DNA from 2 places in the Nonomuraea sp. NPDC049709 genome. Region 1 is predicted to be linked to the other one. Evidence: riboswitches for the same ligand, from Rfam matches in the RefSeq annotation. Region 1 holds a riboswitch; the other holds the start of a gene.

The links. A riboswitch is a leader RNA that binds a small molecule or an ion and turns the genes downstream of it on or off. The one in region 1 is predicted to bind glycine.
Region 2: another riboswitch for glycine. It lies ahead of gcvP (aminomethyl-transferring glycine dehydrogenase); the one in region 1 lies ahead of gcvT (glycine cleavage system aminomethyltransferase GcvT).

What each region holds. Positions count from the first base shown of each region.
Region 1 is NZ_JBFANM010000007.1:137,172-145,768, reverse strand. Features, by position in the region: gene AB0J69_RS09150 (aldehyde dehydrogenase family protein) at 1-1,084, shown strand, start outside; gene AB0J69_RS09145 (3-oxoacyl-ACP reductase) at 1,311-2,075, shown strand; gene AB0J69_RS09140 (gamma-glutamyl-gamma-aminobutyrate hydrolase family protein) at 2,090-2,794, shown strand; glycine riboswitch at 2,857-2,954, shown strand; gene gcvT (glycine cleavage system aminomethyltransferase GcvT) at 3,085-4,170, shown strand; gene gcvH (glycine cleavage system protein GcvH) at 4,167-4,559, shown strand; gene AB0J69_RS09125 (L-serine ammonia-lyase) at 4,618-5,994, shown strand; gene AB0J69_RS09120 (hypothetical protein) at 5,975-6,493, opposite strand; gene AB0J69_RS09115 (DUF6286 domain-containing protein) at 6,490-7,089, opposite strand; gene AB0J69_RS09110 (amino acid deaminase/aldolase) at 7,227-8,420, shown strand; gene AB0J69_RS09105 (DUF3618 domain-containing protein) at 8,431-8,597, opposite strand, start outside.
Region 2 is NZ_JBFANM010000099.1:17,918-26,514, forward strand. Features, by position in the region: gene AB0J69_RS53740 (FHA domain-containing protein) at 1-41, shown strand, start outside; gene AB0J69_RS53745 (MerR family transcriptional regulator) at 97-750, shown strand; gene AB0J69_RS53750 (bifunctional nuclease family protein) at 883-1,353, shown strand; gene AB0J69_RS53755 (MerR family transcriptional regulator) at 1,501-2,121, shown strand; glycine riboswitch at 2,198-2,297, shown strand; gene gcvP (aminomethyl-transferring glycine dehydrogenase) at 2,477-5,308, shown strand; gene AB0J69_RS53765 (tetratricopeptide repeat protein) at 5,419-6,228, shown strand; gene AB0J69_RS53770 (hypothetical protein) at 6,240-6,584, opposite strand; gene AB0J69_RS53775 (alpha/beta family hydrolase) at 6,667-7,257, shown strand; gene AB0J69_RS53780 (DUF5999 family protein) at 7,300-7,491, opposite strand; gene AB0J69_RS53785 (TetR/AcrR family transcriptional regulator C-terminal domain-containing protein) at 7,693-8,253, opposite strand; gene AB0J69_RS53790 (hypothetical protein) at 8,368-8,597, shown strand, end outside.

The sequences.
Region 1 (8,597 bases):
CGTCCTGCACTTCTACGCCGGGGCCCCCGAACGCAACCACGGCAAGCAGATCCCGGTGCCCGGGGGCGTGGACATCACGTTCCAGGAGCCGCTGGGCGTCGTCGGGGTCATCGTGCCGTGGAACTTCCCCATGCTGATCATGTCGTGGGGCGTCGCCCCCGCGCTGGCGGCCGGCAACACGGTGATCGTCAAGCCGGCCGAGTGGACCCCGCTGACCGCGCTGAGGCTGGCCGAGCTGGCCCTGGCGGCGGGCCTCCCCGAGGGGGTGCTCCAGGTCCTGCCTGGGACAGGGGAGGTCGCGGGGGCCCGCCTGGTCGAGCACCCCGACGTGGCCAAGATCGTGTTCACCGGCTCGACCGAGGTGGGCAAGGAGATCGCCGCCAAGGCGGCGCGCCAGGTCAAGCGGGTCACGCTGGAGCTGGGCGGCAAGTCGGCGAACATCGTCTTCGCCGACGCGGACCTGGAGAAGGCGGCCAGGACCGCCCCCTACGCCGTCTTCGACAACGCGGGACAGGACTGCTGCGCCAGGTCCCGCCTGCTCGTCCAGTCCTCCGTGTACGACGAGTTCATGGCCCTGCTCGCACCCGCCGTACAGGGCGTCAAGGTCGGCGACCCCCTCGACGAGTCCACCGAGATGGGCCCCCTGATCAGCGCCGAACACCTCGACCGCGTGCGCGGCTTCGTCGAGGGCGCCCCCTACCTCCAGGGGTCCTGCCCCCAGGGCAGGGGCTACTGGTTCCCGCCGACCGTGCTGACCCCCGAGATCACCGACCGGGCGTTCACCGAGGAGATCTTCGGGCCGGTCGTGTCGGTGACGCGGTTCGAGGACGAGGCGGAGGCCGTACGCATCGCCAACGACACGCCCTACGGCCTGAGCGGCTCCATCTGGACCCGTGACGTCGGCCGGGCGCTGCGCGTGGCCAGGGCCGTCGAGTCGGGTGCCCTGTCGGTGAACTCCCACTCCTCCGTCCGCTACTGGACCCCGTTCGGCGGCTTCAAGCAGTCCGGCCTCGGCCGGGAACTCGGCCCGGACGCCCTGGCGGCGTTCACCGAGACAAAGAACGTCTTCATCGCATCGGAGTGAACGCAGTGGGCGGAGTGGTGAACGACGGATGGGCAGGGAGTGAACCCGACGCAGTGAGCGGAGTGAAGGGCCGAGGAACGAGGCACTTCGCGAAGCGAATGAGGAGTGGTGAACGACCGATGGGCAGGGAGTGAACCCGACGCAGTGAGCGGAGTGAAGGACCGAGGAACGAGGCACTTCGCGAAGCGAATGAGGAGTGGTGAACGACCCATGGACAGGGAGTGACATGCAGCGGTTGCAGGATCGGGTGGCGGTCGTCACGGGCGCGGGCAGCGGGATCGGGCTGGCCACGGCCCGCAGGTTCGCCGACGAGGGCGCCAAGGTGGTCTGCGTGGACATCGACGAGGAGGCGGGCAGCAAGGCGGCGAGCGAGGTCGGCGGCCTGTTCGTCAGGGCCGACGTGACCAGCGAGGACGACGTCGTACGGATGTTCGCCACGGCGTACGAGACCTACGGCAGCGTGGACATCGCCTTCAACAACGCCGGCATCTCGCCCCCCGATGACGACTCGATCCTGGAGACCGGCATCGAGGCCTGGCGCCGCGTCCAGGAGGTGAACCTGACCAGCGTCTACCTGTGCTGCAAGCACGCCATCCCGTACATGCGCCGCCAGGGCAAGGGCTCGATCATCAACACCGCGTCGTTCGTGGCCGTCATGGGCTCGGCGACCTCGCAGATCTCCTACACCGCCTCCAAGGGCGGGGTGCTGGCGATGTCGCGGGAGCTGGGCGTGCAGTTCGCCAGGGAGGGCATCCGGGTGAACGCCCTGTGCCCGGGGCCGGTGAACACGCCGCTGCTGCAGGAGCTGTTCGCGAAGGACCCGGAGCGGGCGCAGCGGCGGCTGGTGCACATCCCGGTGGGCCGCTTCGCCGAGGCGTCGGAGATCGCGGCGGCGGTGGCGTTCCTGGCCAGCGACGACGCCTCGTTCATCACGGGCAGCGAGTTCCTGGTGGACGGGGGCATCTCCGGCGCCTACGTCACACCGCTCTAGGAGGTCCCGTCACCGTGCGGCGTCCCATCATCGGCATCACGTGCTACGTCGAGCCCGCCTCGTTCACGGTGTGGCAGGACACGACCGCCGCGCTGCTGCCGTACATGTACGTGGAGCAGGTCGTCCGCGCCGGCGGGCAGCCCGTCCTGCTGCCGCCGGCCGGCGATCCCGCCGGGGTCGTACCCGGCCTGGACGGGCTCATCCTGGCCGGTGGCGGCGACATCGACCCGGCCAGGTACGGCCAGGACGCGCAAGAGCGCACCGGCTACGTCCGGAAATTTCGTGACGAGGCCGAGTTCTCGCTGCTCGCGACGGCGCTCGACGCCGGCCTGCCCTACCTCGGCGTCTGCCGCGGCCTCCAGGTCCTCAACGTCGCCCTCGGCGGCACCCTCCTCCAGCACCTGCCCGACGTGGTCGGCCACACGGACCACTGCCCGGGCCCCGGCCGGTTCGGGCACCTGCCGGTGACCCCGGTCCCCGGCACCCGCCTGGCCAAGGCGCTGGGCGAGGACCCCGTGACGGTCCCGCACTACCACCACCAGGCCGTCGACCGCCTCGCCCCCGGGCTCACGGTCACCGCCACCGCCGCGGACGGCACGATCGAGGCCGTGGAGCTGGACTCGGGACGGTTCACGGGACGGTTCACGGTGGCCGTGCAGTGGCACCCGGAGGCCGCCGAGGACCACGCGCTCTTCGAGGCTCTCGTGGCGGCCTGCTGAGCGACCCCACCCAGAACGCGACAACAGCCCCGTAACCCCACTAGGCTGGCGGACATCACCGGTGAAACCGTGCGGGAGAGCACCCTGACAGCCGGTCAGGGTCCCTGAAGGAGCAAGCCCTCCCCGCAAACCTCTCAAGGCAAAGGACCGCACGGGCAAGGTGACCTCTGGAAAGCAGGCCCGCGGGCCTCGCCGAAGGTGAAAGTCCGGCAAAGCTCGGGCGAAGCTCTCAGGCATCGATGACAGAGGGGGAGGATGCTGGCATCCAATCCTGTCCTGAGGTGCGACAAATGTCCCGACCGACACCGCTACGAGACGTTCACGAGAGCCTCGGCGCCACGCTCACCGACTTCGCCGGGTGGCTCATGCCGCTCCGGTACGGCAGCGAGTCCGCGGAGCACAAGGCCGTCCGCGAGGCGGCCGGGCTGTTCGACCTCTCGCACATGGGCGAGATCTTCCTGACCGGGCCGCAGGCGGGGCAGGCGCTGGACTACGCGCTGGTCGGCCACCTGTCGGCGCTGGCTCCCGGCCGGGCCAGGTACACCATGATCGTGAACGAGCGCGGCGGGGTGCTCGACGACCTCATCGTCTACCGGCTCGGGGACGAGGAGTTCATGGTCGTGGCCAACGCCTCGAACTATGAAAAAGTCGGCAATGAGCTGAAGAATCGTACAAAGACGTACGACGTGGTGGTCGAGGATCGCTCGGACCAGTACGCGCTGATCGCCGTCCAGGGGCCCCGCTCCCAGGAGATCCTCGCCACGCTCACCGACGCCGACCTCGACGGGCTCAAGTACTACGCGGGCCTGCCGGGCCTGGTGGACGGCCGGCAGGCGCTCATCGCCCGTACCGGCTACACCGGCGAGGACGGATTCGAGCTGTTCGTGGCCAACCAGGACGCGGTCCCGCTGTGGCACGCCCTCATGGCGGCCGGCGAGCCGCACGGGCTGCGGCCGGCGGGCCTGTCCAGCCGCGACACGCTCAGGCTCGAGGCCGGCATGCCGCTGTACGGGAACGAACTGGGCGAGCAGCTCACTCCGTTCGACGCGGGGCTGGGCAGGGTGGTGAAATTCGACAAGCCGGGCGACTTCGTCGGCAGGTCGGCGCTCGAGGCGGTCAAGGACGACCCGCCCCGGCGCCGGCTCGTCGGCCTGGTCGCGCGGGGCCGCCGGGTGCCGCGCCATGGCTACCCGGTAACCGAGAACGGCGTCGTCGTCGGCGAGGTCACCAGTGGTGCGCCTTCCCAGACTCTGGGAAAGCCCATCGCGATGGCTTATGTGGACACCGGCGCCGGATCAGGCCTGGCTGTGGACATCCGGGGCAGCCATGAACCTATGGACCTGGTTGAGCTGCCCTTTTACAGGAGGAACAAGTGAGCAACATCCCTGACGACCTGAGCTACACCAAGGAGCACGAGTGGGTGGCCGGCCTCGACGACGGCCTCACCGTGACCGTCGGCATCACGGCCTTCGCCGCCGAATCCCTTGGTGACGTCGTCTTCGTGCAGCTCCCCGAGGTCGGTGCGAGCGTCGAGCAGGGCGACTCCGTCGGCGAGGTGGAGTCCACCAAGTCGGTGAACGAGATCTACAGCCCGGTCGGGGGCGAGATCGTCGAGGTCAACCAGTCCATCGTGGACGACCCGAGCCTGGCCAACAGCGACCCGTACGGCGAGGGCTGGATGTTCCGGGTGCGCATGGAAGGCGACCCCGAGGACCTGCTCTCCGCCCAGGAGTACACGGCGCTGACCTCGGGCACCGAGTCCTGACCCATTCGCCGGGGCCCGCTAGTTCCGGGCCCCGGCCCTTCAGGAAGGGCGCACATCAATGGCGATCAGCGTCTTCGACCTCTTCAAGATAGGCATCGGCCCGTCGAGCTCCCACACGGGCGGCCCGATGGCGGCGGCCCACAAGTTCGCCCGCGGGCTCCACCAGGACGGCCTGCTCGACCAGGTGGCGCGCGTGGAGGCCATCCTGTACGGCTCGCTCGGCCTGACCGGCAAGGGCCACGGCAGCGACAAGGCGGTCCTGCTCGGCCTGTCCGGCGAGAAGCCCGAGCTGGTGGACGTCGACACCGTGGACGCCCGCATCGCCGAGATGCGCGAGTCCGGCACGGTCAAGCTGTTCGGCACGCACGAGATCCCGTTCGTCGTGGGCGAGCACCTCGTCTTCGAACGCAAGATCTCGCTGCCCGAACACCCGAACGGCATGCGTTTCACCGCCTACTCCGCCTCCGGCGAGCGGCTCAGGGAGAAGGTCTACTTCTCGGTCGGCGGCGGCTTCGTCGTGGACGAGAAGGCCACCGGCGCCGACCGCATCAAGGCGGACGACACCGTGCTGCCCTACCCCTTCACCACCGGCGAGGAGCTGCTCAAGCACTGCTCGAACACGGGCCTGTCGATCTCCGCCGTCATGCTGGAGAACGAGCGGGCGTTCGGGCGTACCGAGGAGGAGATCAGGCAGGGCCTGCTGAACCTCTGGCGGGTCATGTCCGACTGCGTACGCCGCGGCATCTCCAAGGAGGGCGTCCTGCCCGGCGGGCTCAAGGTCAAGCGCCGCGCCAACCAGCTCCACCGCCGCCTGCAGTCGGAGTCGGCCGAGAAGGACCCCTTGCAGGCGATGGACTGGATCACGCTGTTCGCGCTGGCGGTCAACGAGGAGAACGCCGCCGGCGGCCGCATCGTCACCGCCCCCACCAACGGCGCCGCCGGCATCATCCCGGCCGTCCTGACCTACTACACCCGCTTCGTCCCGCACGCCGACGACGAGGGCGTGGTCCGCTTCCTCCTGACGGCCGGCGCGATCGGCGTGCTGTTCAAGGAGAACGCCTCGATCTCGGGTGCTGAGGTGGGCTGCCAGGGCGAGGTCGGCTCGGCCTGCTCGATGGCCTCGGCCGGGCTCACGGAGGTCCTCGGGGGCACGCCCGAGCAGGTGGAGAACGCGGCCGAGATCGGCATCGAGCACAACCTGGGCCTGACCTGCGACCCGATCGGCGGTCTGGTCCAGATCCCGTGCATCGAGCGCAACGCGGTCGCCTCCAACAAGGCCATCACGGCGGCCCGCATCGCGCTGCGCGGCGACGGCCGCCACTACGTGGCACTCGACAAGGCGATCAAGACGATGCGGGACACCGGCCGCGACATGCTCGACAAGTACAAGGAGACCTCGCGCGGCGGCCTGGCCGTCAACGTGATCGAGTGCTGACCGGGCGCCGCACGTGGAGCCGGACGACGGCCGGGCATTCGTCGTCCCTGATCTCGCGCCGGATCCGGCCCACGATGTCCTGATCCAGCTTGCCCACCACCGCCCCCACGTCCGCCGCCGCCGGGCAGGTCAGGCCGATGCGCAGGCCGTCCTCCGCGACCCGCACGCCTGTCCTGCTCAGCCCGTCCACGCCCTTGAGCCCGACGAACAGCATCGCCGTGCCCGTGCCGTTGTGCGTGCCCCGGCGCCCCCAGCCCAGGCAGAGCAGCAGCCAGCGCAGCGAGACCAGGGCCAGCAGCAGCAGGCCCAGCGCGAGCAGCCACAGGGGCCAGGGCTCCTCCGCCAGCGCCCTGTGGGTCTGGGCGGGCAGGACCTTGGCGTTCGGCGGCAGGTCGAGGAAGCGGTCCTCGCCGCGCAGCCACGCGTACGTCCCGAGGCCCAGCAGCGTCGTGCCCACGACGGCCAGGCCCACGCGGTTGCCGGCGTACTGGCGCATCACGCGGCCCTCCTGCGCAGGCGGACCACGACCTCGCCCGTGCCCAGCGTGCCCACGCCCGCCAGGCGGTCGCCCACGGCGGTCCCGACCTGCCTGAGCATCTGGCCGGAGCTCTCCGCGCCCGTCATCACGGTGACCTCGATGGTGCGCCTGCGCAGCCGTACGCGGGCCTTGTCCACGCCCGCCACCTGCTGCGCCGCCGCGCACAACGTGCGGCGCAGGCCCGAGCGGGTGATGCCGATGACGATCAGCGGGTCGGACGTCTCGACCGGCACCATGCCGGAGCGGCCCGGGACGATCGCCAGCAGCACCATCAGCGCGCCCGCCCCCGCCACGACCAGGGCCCCGGTGGCGAGCTCCGGCCAGGTGCTCCGGCCCGCGAGGTCCACCACCTCGTTCACGGGCACCCAGCCGAGCGGCGCGCCGAGCAGCCCCGACACCACCTCGGCCGCGGTAGCCCCCAGCCCGGCTGCCAGCGTGAGCGCGACCAGAGCTCCCGGGAGGGTACGCGCCGGCCTGAGCACCCTGCTCGCCCTGCGCAGCCCGGCGTGCCTAGGGGCGGCGACGGCGCCGGGCAGTATCTGCTGAAGCGTGGTCATCACAACGACAGACGTACATGGGTCCCGCATGGCCTGAACCGCGCCCTCGCCGCCGATTTGCCCGATCATTACGGGGACCACGGTTAACGCGAACAAGTCTCATATTCATTTGCCCCATATGCGGTTACGCTGCCGGTATGGATGACCGCCAGCGCTACGACCGCGCCACAGCGGCCCTCGAACCGCCGTTCGCCATCCTCGACCTGGCAGCCATGCGGGCCAACGCGGCCGACCTCGTACGCCGGGCGGCGGGCAAGCCGATCCGGGTCGCCAGCAAGTCCGTACGCAGCCGCCCCCTCCTCGAACGCATCCTGGCCATGGACGGCTTCCGCGGCGTCATGGCCTTCACCCTGCCCGAGGCCCTCTGGCTGGCCGCGCACGGCTTCACCGACATCCTGGTCGCCTACCCCACGGCCGACCGGCACGCGCTCGCCGCCCTGGCCGGGGACCCGGGCGCGGCCCGGGAGATCACCGTGATCGTCGACTCCCCCGCCCATCTCGACTTCATCGAGGCCGCCGTGGCCGCGGTCCACCCGCGCGCCGAGATCCGGATCTGCATCGACATCGACGCCGGATATGTCGCTCTCGGCGGGCGATTCAGGGCGGGCGCGCTCCGCTCCCCCATCCGCGAGCCCGGCCAGGCCGCAGACCTGGCCGGCGTCGTCGCCAAGCGGCCGGGGTTCCGGCTGGCGGGGCTGATGGCGTACGAGTCGCAGATCGCCGGGGTCGGCGACGACCCGCCCGCGGGCCCCGCCTACGCCCGCCTCATCAGGGCCATGCAGACCCGCTCGGCCAGGGATCTCATCCTCCGGCGCGGCCGCATCGTGAACGCGGTGCGGCAGATCGCCGACCTCGAGTTCGTCAACGGCGGCGGCACCGGCTCGGTCGAGCGCACCACGCGCGAGAAGGCCGTCACGGAGGTGGCGGCGGGCTCCGGCTTCTTCCACCCCAGGCTGTTCGACTTCTACCGCGGCTTCACCGGCCACCCGGCGGCCCTGTTCGCGCTCCCGGTGGTGCGCCGCCCGGCCCCGGACACGGTGACCGTGCTCGGCGGTGGCTATCTGGCCTCCGGCGCCCCCGGGCCGAGCCGCCTGCCCCAGCCGTACCTGCCCGCCGGCCTGCGCTACGCGCGCGACGAGGGCGCGGGCGAGGTGCAGACCCCGCTGCTCGGCCAGGCCGCCGAGGATCTGCGGATCGGCGACCGGGTGTGGTTCAGGCACGCCAAGGCGGGCGAGATGTGCGAGCGCTTCGACGCGCTGCATCTCGTCGACGGCGACACCCTGGTGGAGTCGGTGCCGACCTACCGGGGTGAGGGCCGCACGTTCCTGTGAGGCGGCCGGCTCAGAGGCGGCGTCGCCGGCGCCGCCACAACACGATGGCCGCCCCCACGACCAGCACCGCCCCGACCCCGATCAGCACCGGCCCCAGATCCGGCCGCTCTTCCTCCCACACCCGATCGGGATCGTCAGCGTATTCGACCGGCCTCGGCGTCACCCCGAGGGCATCCC
Region 2 (8,597 bases), on a different contig from region 1:
TCCGCCTCGTCTTCCTGATGCGGGGCACCGCCGGCGTATGAGTGAGCGACCCTTGGACATGGCTCAGCACCCCGGGCTCACGGGGCCGGAGGCGCCGTGAGCTCCCAGGCGGCGCGGTCGCACATGAGCATCGGGGAGGTGCTCGCGCTCCTGCAGGGCGAGTTCCCCGATGTCACGATCTCCAAGATCAGGTTCTTGGAGGGCGAGGGGCTGATCGAGCCCGAGCGCAGCCCCTCCGGCTACCGCAAGTTCACGCACCTGCACGTGGAGCAGCTGCGCTTCATCCTCACCGAGCAGCGTGACCACTACCTGCCGCTGCGGGTGATCAAGGACCGGATGGCGGAGAGCTTCGGCCGCCCGCGTGAGGTCCGGCAGGCGCAGGAGGTCCGGTTCAGCCGGGCGGAGCTGCTCGAGGCCGCGGGGATCGACGACGAGACGCTCACCGAGCTGGAGGACTACGGCCTGCTCGCCCCGGTGGCCAGGCGCTACGACGAGGAGGCGCTCAAGGTGGCGCGCACGGTCGGGGCGCTGGCCCGGTTCGGCCTGCACGCCCGCCACCTGCGGGCGGTCAAGGCGGCGGCCGAGCGCGAGGCGGGGCTGGTCGAGCAGACCGTCGCGCCGATCCTCAAGCGGCGCGCCCCCGGCGCCATCGGTGAGGCGGACGAGGTCGCCCGGGAGCTTTCCACGCTTCTGCTCGACCTGCACGCATCCCTTGTGCGCACGGGTGTCCGTTCGGTCCTGGGACGTTGAGACCGTAGCGAGCTGGGAGGCGGGGGCACATTCCAGGCCCGCTGGGTGTTACGTTGAATTGCAGAAGCCAGTCAGCAGAAGCGATGATCGAAGAGCTGTGCCGGGTGACCGGTCAGGAATACGGAGCAGCCCGTGTTGCAGATGGAGGTCGTGGGCGTTCGAGTAGAAATGCCCACTAATCAGCCGATCGTCTTGCTCAAGGAGGCTCACGGGGAACGGTTCCTTCCTATATGGATCGGCATGACGGAGGCCACGGCGATCGCCCTGGCCCAGGCTGAGGAGCCGCCTCCGAGGCCGCTCACCCATGACCTTTTCCGTGACGTGCTGAGCGCCTTGGGTGTGGGCCTGCGGGCGGTCAACATCGTCGCGCTGCGCGACGGCATCTTCTTCGCCGATCTGGTCTTCTCCAACGGCGTGGAGGTGAGCGCCCGGCCGTCCGACTCGATCGCGCTCGCCCTGCGCACCGGGGCCCGGATCTTCGCCAGCGAGGAGGTCGTCCAGGAGGCCGGGGTGATCATCCCGGACGACCAGGAGGACGAGGTGGAGAAGTTCAGGGAGTTCCTTGACACGATCACTCCCGAAGACTTCGGCAGGGCGGGGTAGGTATTTCAGTGCATTTACGCTTCACGACGCGCCGAGCCGGATCGTTGACTGAGCATGGTCACGGTCCTACGGTGCAAGTGAAACCCGTGGTCGCCCTTTACGAACCCCCAGATCAGGCCACGGGATGAGAGAAAGCCGGAGGTCCGCGTGGCGGTCAGCAGCGGCGAGGGAAAGACGGCCGGCCAGGAAGATCCGGTGCGGCGCGAGAGCGCGCGGCAGCGTGCCGGGGAGCAGGGTCTGCTCTTCGACGAGCAGCCGTCGGCGTTGCCGGGCGACATCGGATACCGCGGGCCGACGGCCTGCGCCGCGGCCGGCATCACCTACAGGCAGCTCGACTACTGGGCGCGCACGGGCCTGGTGGAGCCGACGATAAGAGCGGCGCAGGGCTCCGGCTCCCAGAGGCTCTACAGCTTCCGCGACATCCTCGTACTCAAAGTCGTCAAGCGGCTCCTGGACACCGGGGTGTCGCTGCAGCAGATCCGCACGGCCGTGCAGCATCTGCGTGACCGCGGGGTCGCCGACCTCGCGCAGATCACGCTCATGAGCGACGGCGTCAGCGTCTACGAGTGCACCTCGGCCGACGAGGTGATCGACCTGCTCCAGGGCGGCCAGGGCGTGTTCGGCATCGCGCTCGGGCGAGTCTGGCGAGAGGTCGAGGGCTCCCTCGCGGAGCTGCCGGGGGAACGCGCGGCGGTCGAGGACAACGTCCCGGCCGACCATCCCGCTGACGAGCTGGCTCGCAGGCGCCGCGCGCGCCGCACCGGCTGAACACTCGAAGACCGTCGGGGCAGGCCGGTGAACGGCAAACGGGGCTTAGCGTAGTAATCTGGGACAGCAAGGCTGACGACCCCGTGCGGGAGAGTCCTCGGGCCCCCTGGGCCCCGGGGCGCCGAAGGAGCAACCCTCCCCGGAATCTCTCAGGCATCCTGTACCGCTCGGGTGAGGCAACTCTGGAAAGCAGGTGCGCCCGCCAGGCGCATCTCACCGACGGTGCAAGCCCCCGCAGGGGTGAAGCTCTCAGGTCGCGGCACCGCGCAGGTCGTGGATCGCGCTGACAGAGGGGGAGATCCGGCACTCGTCCGCGCCCTGGCGCCGGTCTCCATAGCCTCGGGAGGCACACCCCATGACCGATCTGTCCGCTCCGCCGTTCTCGTCCAGGCACATCGGCCCATCGGAGTCCGAGCAGCAGCGCATGCTCGAGGCCGTCGGCTTCGAGTCCGTGGCGGACCTGGTGGCGGTGGCCGTCCCGGAGGCCATCAGGGCCAAGGACCGGCTCAAGCTGCCCGCCGCGATCGGCGAGGCCGAGGCCATCGCCGAGCTGCGCGCCCTGGCCGGGCGCAACCGGGTGCTCACCTCCATGATCGGCCTGGGCTACTACGACACCGTCACGCCCGCGGTCATCCGCCGCAACCTGCTGGAGAACCCGGGCTGGTACACCGCCTACACGCCGTACCAGCCGGAGATCTCGCAGGGGCGCCTGGAGGCGCTGCTGAACTTCCAGACGGTCGTCTCCGACCTCACCGGCCTGCCCGTCTCCGGCGCGTCGCTGCTGGACGAGGCCACGGCCGCGGCCGAGGCCATGACGCTGGCGCGCCGGGCCGGCAAGTCCAAGAGCGACGTGTTCGTGGTCGACGCCGACGCGCTGCCGCAGACCAAGTCCGTGCTCGCCACCCGGGCCGAGCCGCTCGGCATCACGCTGGTGGAGCACTCCCTGGAGGGCCAGCTGCCCGAGTGCTTCGGCGTGCTCGTCCAGTACCCGGGCGCGTCGGGCCTGCTGCGCGACTTCCGCGCCGTGGCCGCCGCCGCGCACGAGGCGGGCGCCCTCGTCGTGGCCGCCGCCGACCTGCTGGCCCTGACGCTGGTCGCCGCCCCCGGCGAGCTGGGCGCCGACATCGCGATCGGCTCCTCGCAGCGGTTCGGGGTGCCGTTCGGGTTCGGCGGGCCGCACGCCGCGTACATGTCGGTACGCGAGGGCCTGCAGCGCCAGCTCCCGGGCCGGCTCGTGGGCGTGTCCGTGGACGCCGACGGCGACCCCGCCTACCGCCTGGCCCTGCAGACCCGCGAGCAGCACATCCGCCGCGAGAAGGCCACCAGCAACATCTGCACCGCGCAGGTCCTGCTCGCCGTCATCGCCGGCATGTACGCCGTCTACCACGGCCCCGAGGGACTGCGCGGCATCGCCCACCGGGTGCACCGCTATGCCACCGCCCTGGCCGAGGGGCTGCGCGGTGCCGGCGTGGAGGTCGTGCACGGCGAGTTCTTCGACACCGTGCTCGCCCGCGTGCCTGGCCGGGCCGGCTCCGTCGTGGCCGCCGCCGCCGAGCGGGGCGTCAACCTCTGGCAGGTGGACGCCGACCACGTCTCCGTCTCCTGCGACGAGCAGACCGGCGTCACCGAGGTGGCCAAGGTGCTGGCGGCCTTCGGAGCGGAAGGCGCGGAGCCCGACCCCGAGGCCGCCGCCGACGCGCTGCCCTCCTCGCTGCTGCGCGAGACCCCGTACCTGACCCACCCGGTCTTCCACGCCCACCGCTCCGAGACCGCGATGCTGCGTTACCTGCGCAGGCTGCAGGACAAGGACATCGCGCTCGACCGTTCGATGATCCCGCTCGGCTCCTGCACGATGAAGCTGAACGCGACCACCGAGATGGAGCCCATCACCTGGCCCGAGTTCGCCGCCGTCCACCCGTACGCGCCGGCCGACCAGACCGAGGGCTACCGCGAGCTGATCGGCACGCTGGAGGGCTGGCTGGCCGAGGTGACCGGTTACGACGCCGTCTCCATCCAGCCGAACGCCGGCTCGCAGGGCGAGTTCGCCGGGCTGCTGGCCATCCGCGCCTACCACCGCGACAACGGCCACGGCGAGCGGGACGTCTGCCTCATCCCGTCCTCGGCCCACGGCACGAACGCCGCCAGCGCCGTCATGGCCGGCATGCGCGTCGTGGTCGTGGCCTGCGACACCGACGGCAACGTGGACCTGGCCGACCTCGACGCCAAGATCGACAAGCACCGTGACGCGCTGGCCGCGATCATGGTGACGTACCCGTCCACGCACGGCGTGTACGAGGAGACGATCACCGAGGTGTGCGCCAAGGTGCACGAGGCCGGCGGCCAGGTGTACGTGGACGGCGCCAACCTCAACGCCCTGGTCGGCCTGGCCAAGCCCGGCGAGTTCGGGGCCGACGTCTCCCACCTCAACCTGCACAAGACCTTCTGCATCCCGCACGGCGGCGGCGGCCCGGGTGTCGGCCCGGTCGCGGTGCGCGGCCACCTGGCCTCCTACCTGCCTGGCCACCCCCTGCACAACGGCACGCCGGTCGGCCCCGTCTCGGCCGCCCCGTACGGGTCGGCGGGGATCCTGCCCATCTCGTGGGCGTACATCAGGATGATGGGCTCCGAGGGCCTCACGGCCGCGACCGAGCAGGCCATCCTGTCGGCGAACTACCTGGCCCGGCGGCTGGCCCCGCACTACCCCGTGCTGTACACCGGCCGCGGCGGCCTGGTCGCGCACGAGTGCATCATCGACCTGCGCCAGATCACCAAGGAGACCGGCGTCACCGTCGACGACGTGGCCAAGCGCCTCATCGACTACGGCTTCCACGCGCCGACGATGTCGTTCCCCGTGGCCGGGACGCTCATGATCGAGCCGACCGAGAGCGAGGACCTCGGCGAGCTCGACCGGTTCGTGGACGCGATGGTCGCCATCCGCGGGGAGATCGCGAAGGTGGCCTCCGGCGACTACGACAAGACCGACAACCCGCTGCGCAACGCGCCGCACACGGCGGAGTCGGTCAGCGCGGACGAGTGGCCGCACCCGTACGCGCGCAGCGAGGCGGCCTACCCGCTGCCCTCCCTGCGCGACGGCAAGTACTGGGTGCCGGTGCGCCGCATCGACCAGGCCTACGGCGACCGCAACCTGGTGTGCTCCTGCCCTCCCCTGGAGGCGTACGAGGACTGAGGCGTGCGGGCGGGCGCCGTCAGGCGCCGCCAGTCCTTCGGTGTCAAGTGAGCAGACATGATCGCCAGAAGTGGTTAGGCTCGGTCCGACCGTCGCCACAAGGAGCTCTCTTGACGTCCTCAGAGCTGGAGACCCCGCCCCTCGACACCGCCCGCCTCCTGGCCGAGCGCGGTGACCTCGATGCCGCCGCCGCCATCCTGGGCGAGCTCGCCGCCGACCCCGAGCAGCCCGACCGGGCGCAGGCCGCCGTCGGGCTCGCCGTGGTGCTGGAGCAGCGCGGCGACATGGAGGCGGCCCGGGCCGCCGCCAGGACCGCCCTGGCCACGGGGCATCCCGAATACGCCGCGCAGGCCGCCTGCCACCTGGCCCAGGGGTTCGAGCGGGAGGGCCGGGCCGACCAGGCCAGGGCCGCCTGGCAGGCCGTGCTGGGGGTGGGCACGGCCGCGTACCTGCCGCTGGCCCATCTCGCGCTGGCCCGGCTGGCCGTGGGCGCCGACGACCTGGGGGAGGCGGAGAAGGAGCTGCGGGCCGCCGTGCGGACCGGCATGGATGCGGGCGACGACCGGATCGGGTCGCATGCCGCCCAGCGGCTCGCCGACCTGATGCTGGAGCACGGGGAGCCCGGCGCGGCGGCCGAGGTGCTCCTGGACGCCCTGGAGTTCGCCCCCGAGGACGAGGTGCCCGGGCTGCGGGTCCAGCTCGGGATCGCGCATCTGGAGCTGGCGTGCGCGGAGTTCGCCGAGAGTGTCGAGGGCGGGGCTGACGCGCCGACCAGCGCGCTGGCCATCGAGTTGCTCGCCCGCACCCTGCCCCTGCGCGGGCGCGGCGAGGACGCGGACCGGGTCTGGTCGTACGGGCTGGAGCACGAGGACGAGACCCTGGCCGCCGAGGTCCGGCTGCGCTACCACCGCGAAGCCTGAAACCCCTGCCGTCAGTTGCGGCGCCCGATGGCCGTGGCGGCCGCCAGGTTGATGATCACGATCGCCAGCCACGCGATCACCAGTCCGACCGGCCCCGCCTCGTGCGCCGCGATGCCCGTCAGGGGAATGCCGATGCCCAGGGAGCCCAGGACGATCGGGATCATCGGCGCGCCCGGGATCGGCCGTTTGGCCGGGGCCACGCCGTGCTGGCCCAGCTCGGCCCGGACACGCGTGGCGATCGTGGCGTCGAGGCGCTCGACGAACGAGTCGACGAGCGCGGCATCGTAGTCGGGGCCGAGATCGCGGCGGGCGTCGAGCGTGGCCTGCAGATCGTCTCTGAGACTTTTGTCTGGCATAACGGAAATCATCCCTGCCTGGCGCCGCGCCGTCATCCGTCCTGAGAGCTAGGGCCGGATCCTCCCCAGGTACGGTGCTGCCATGCAGGTGATGACCCCGAGAGGGCCGGCGCTGGTCCAGCTCGACGACGTGCCGGACCCGCGGCTGTTGCTGGCGCTCACGCACGGGTCGGCCGGGACGGTGGAGGCGCCCGATCTGCTGGCCGTGCGCGACGCCGCCCTCGCGGCCGGGGCCTGTGTGGCCAGGGTGACGCAGGCGTTCAGGGTGGCGGGGGCGCGGGCGCCCGGCTCGGCGGTCAAGCAGGACGAGGCCTGGGAGATCGTCCTGGGGAAGCTGCGCGCCCGGCGGCCCGGGCTGCCGATCGTGCAGGGCGGGCGGAGCAACGGGGCGCGGGTGGCGTGCCGTACGGCCAAGGCGGTCGGGGCGGCGGCGGTGGTGGCGCTGGCCTTTCCCCTGCACCCGCCGGGGAGGCCGGAGCGCTCCCGGGCCGACGAGCTGCGCGGCGCCGGGGTCGACGTGCTGGTGGTGAACGGGGATCGAGACCCGTTCGGTGTGCCCGACGCCGCGGACGCCGCACGGCTGGTTGTGCTGCCGGGGGAGGGGCACGACCTGAAACGTGACCCCGCCCGGGTGGGCGAGGTCGTGGCGGAATGGATCATCCGCTACGCGTAGGCCCGGAAGGCCGCGCGGGCGCGGGACGCCCGCCGGAGCGGCTCAGGCCGCGCCGACCACCGGCCGGTGCGGGGCGATGACGGTGCCGCTGGGCAGGAGCTCACCGGTGTCCTCGAACAGGACGACTCCGTTGCAGAGCAGGCTCCACCCCTGTTCGGGGTGACAGGCGAGGGTGCGTGCCGCCTCGCGGTCAGGCGCCTCGGCATCCGGACAGGCCGGGTCGTGCGGGCACATCGGCGTGCCTCCGATATCTCGTGGGATGCTCCCGTTCTGGAGGGGCGGGAGCCGGCTCGGGTAGTTGTGCTGGCAAGTGTGCGACGTGTGTCACACGTTCCGACATAGTCCGTTCGGACTGTTACAGGAGGGTCCCCGGATCGTGTGACCTTCGACACAGCGTGCCTTATGCAGGATAACGGTCCAAGCGCGACACGCGCATCACGTTTGCAATCCCTTGAGCAGAGCGTCGAGTCCGCGCTCGAAGTCCACATCGGCTCTTTCGTCCCGCCTGACCCATTCATCAACTTCAGGGTCGGCCCATCCCGACTGTTGCACCTCCACCGCCACGCTGCCGAACACGAAGGCCCGAAGCGCGCGTACGGCCTCGGGAGCGTCGCCCAGGCCCCCCTCGGCGAGCTGCTCGGTCTGCTCCCTGATCGCGATGGCGGTGGCGCCCTTGGGCGGCTTGGTCAGCGCCAGGGCCAGCACGCCGGGGTGCTCCCGCAGCAGCTCCCGGCCCGCCCGGCACCACGCCTTGGCCGTCTCCTGCCAGGTGGGGCCCTGCTCGACGTGGACGGTGGTGACGTGCTCGGCCAGGGCGTCCATCAGCGCCTCCTTGCCCCGGGGCAGGTGGTGGTAGATGGCCATGGCCTCCACCTGCAGGGCGTCGCCCAGGCGGCGCATGGTGAGGCGGCGCAGGCCCTGGCTGTCGGCGATGTGGAGTGCGGCCTCGATGATGCGCTCGCGGGACAGGGGGACCGGCGGTCTCTTGGCGGGCATGGTGATCATCTTACTTCGTAAAGGGGCTCGCTCCGGGGCGATTTCCGCACGTGTCGCCGGACGGCGTACCCTTGGCGGTTGAACGAGTACCGACAGTTCGAAGGGGCCGGGTCGATGGCGTTTTTCCGTCCGCGGGTGAGCCGGGAGGCAGAGGTCCGCTACCACGCGGATCAGGAGATCTCCAGGAGCTTTCCCCAGTTGCTCGACAAGGCCCGGGAAGCCGAGCTGACGCTGCGCGAGCTGCGCGCCGCAGGGGCCGACGAGCTCGAGCTGCTGGCCGCCGGGCAGGCGTTCGACCGGGCGCTGACGGAGGCGCTGCGGGCCGCCGAGGCGGGGCAGCGGGC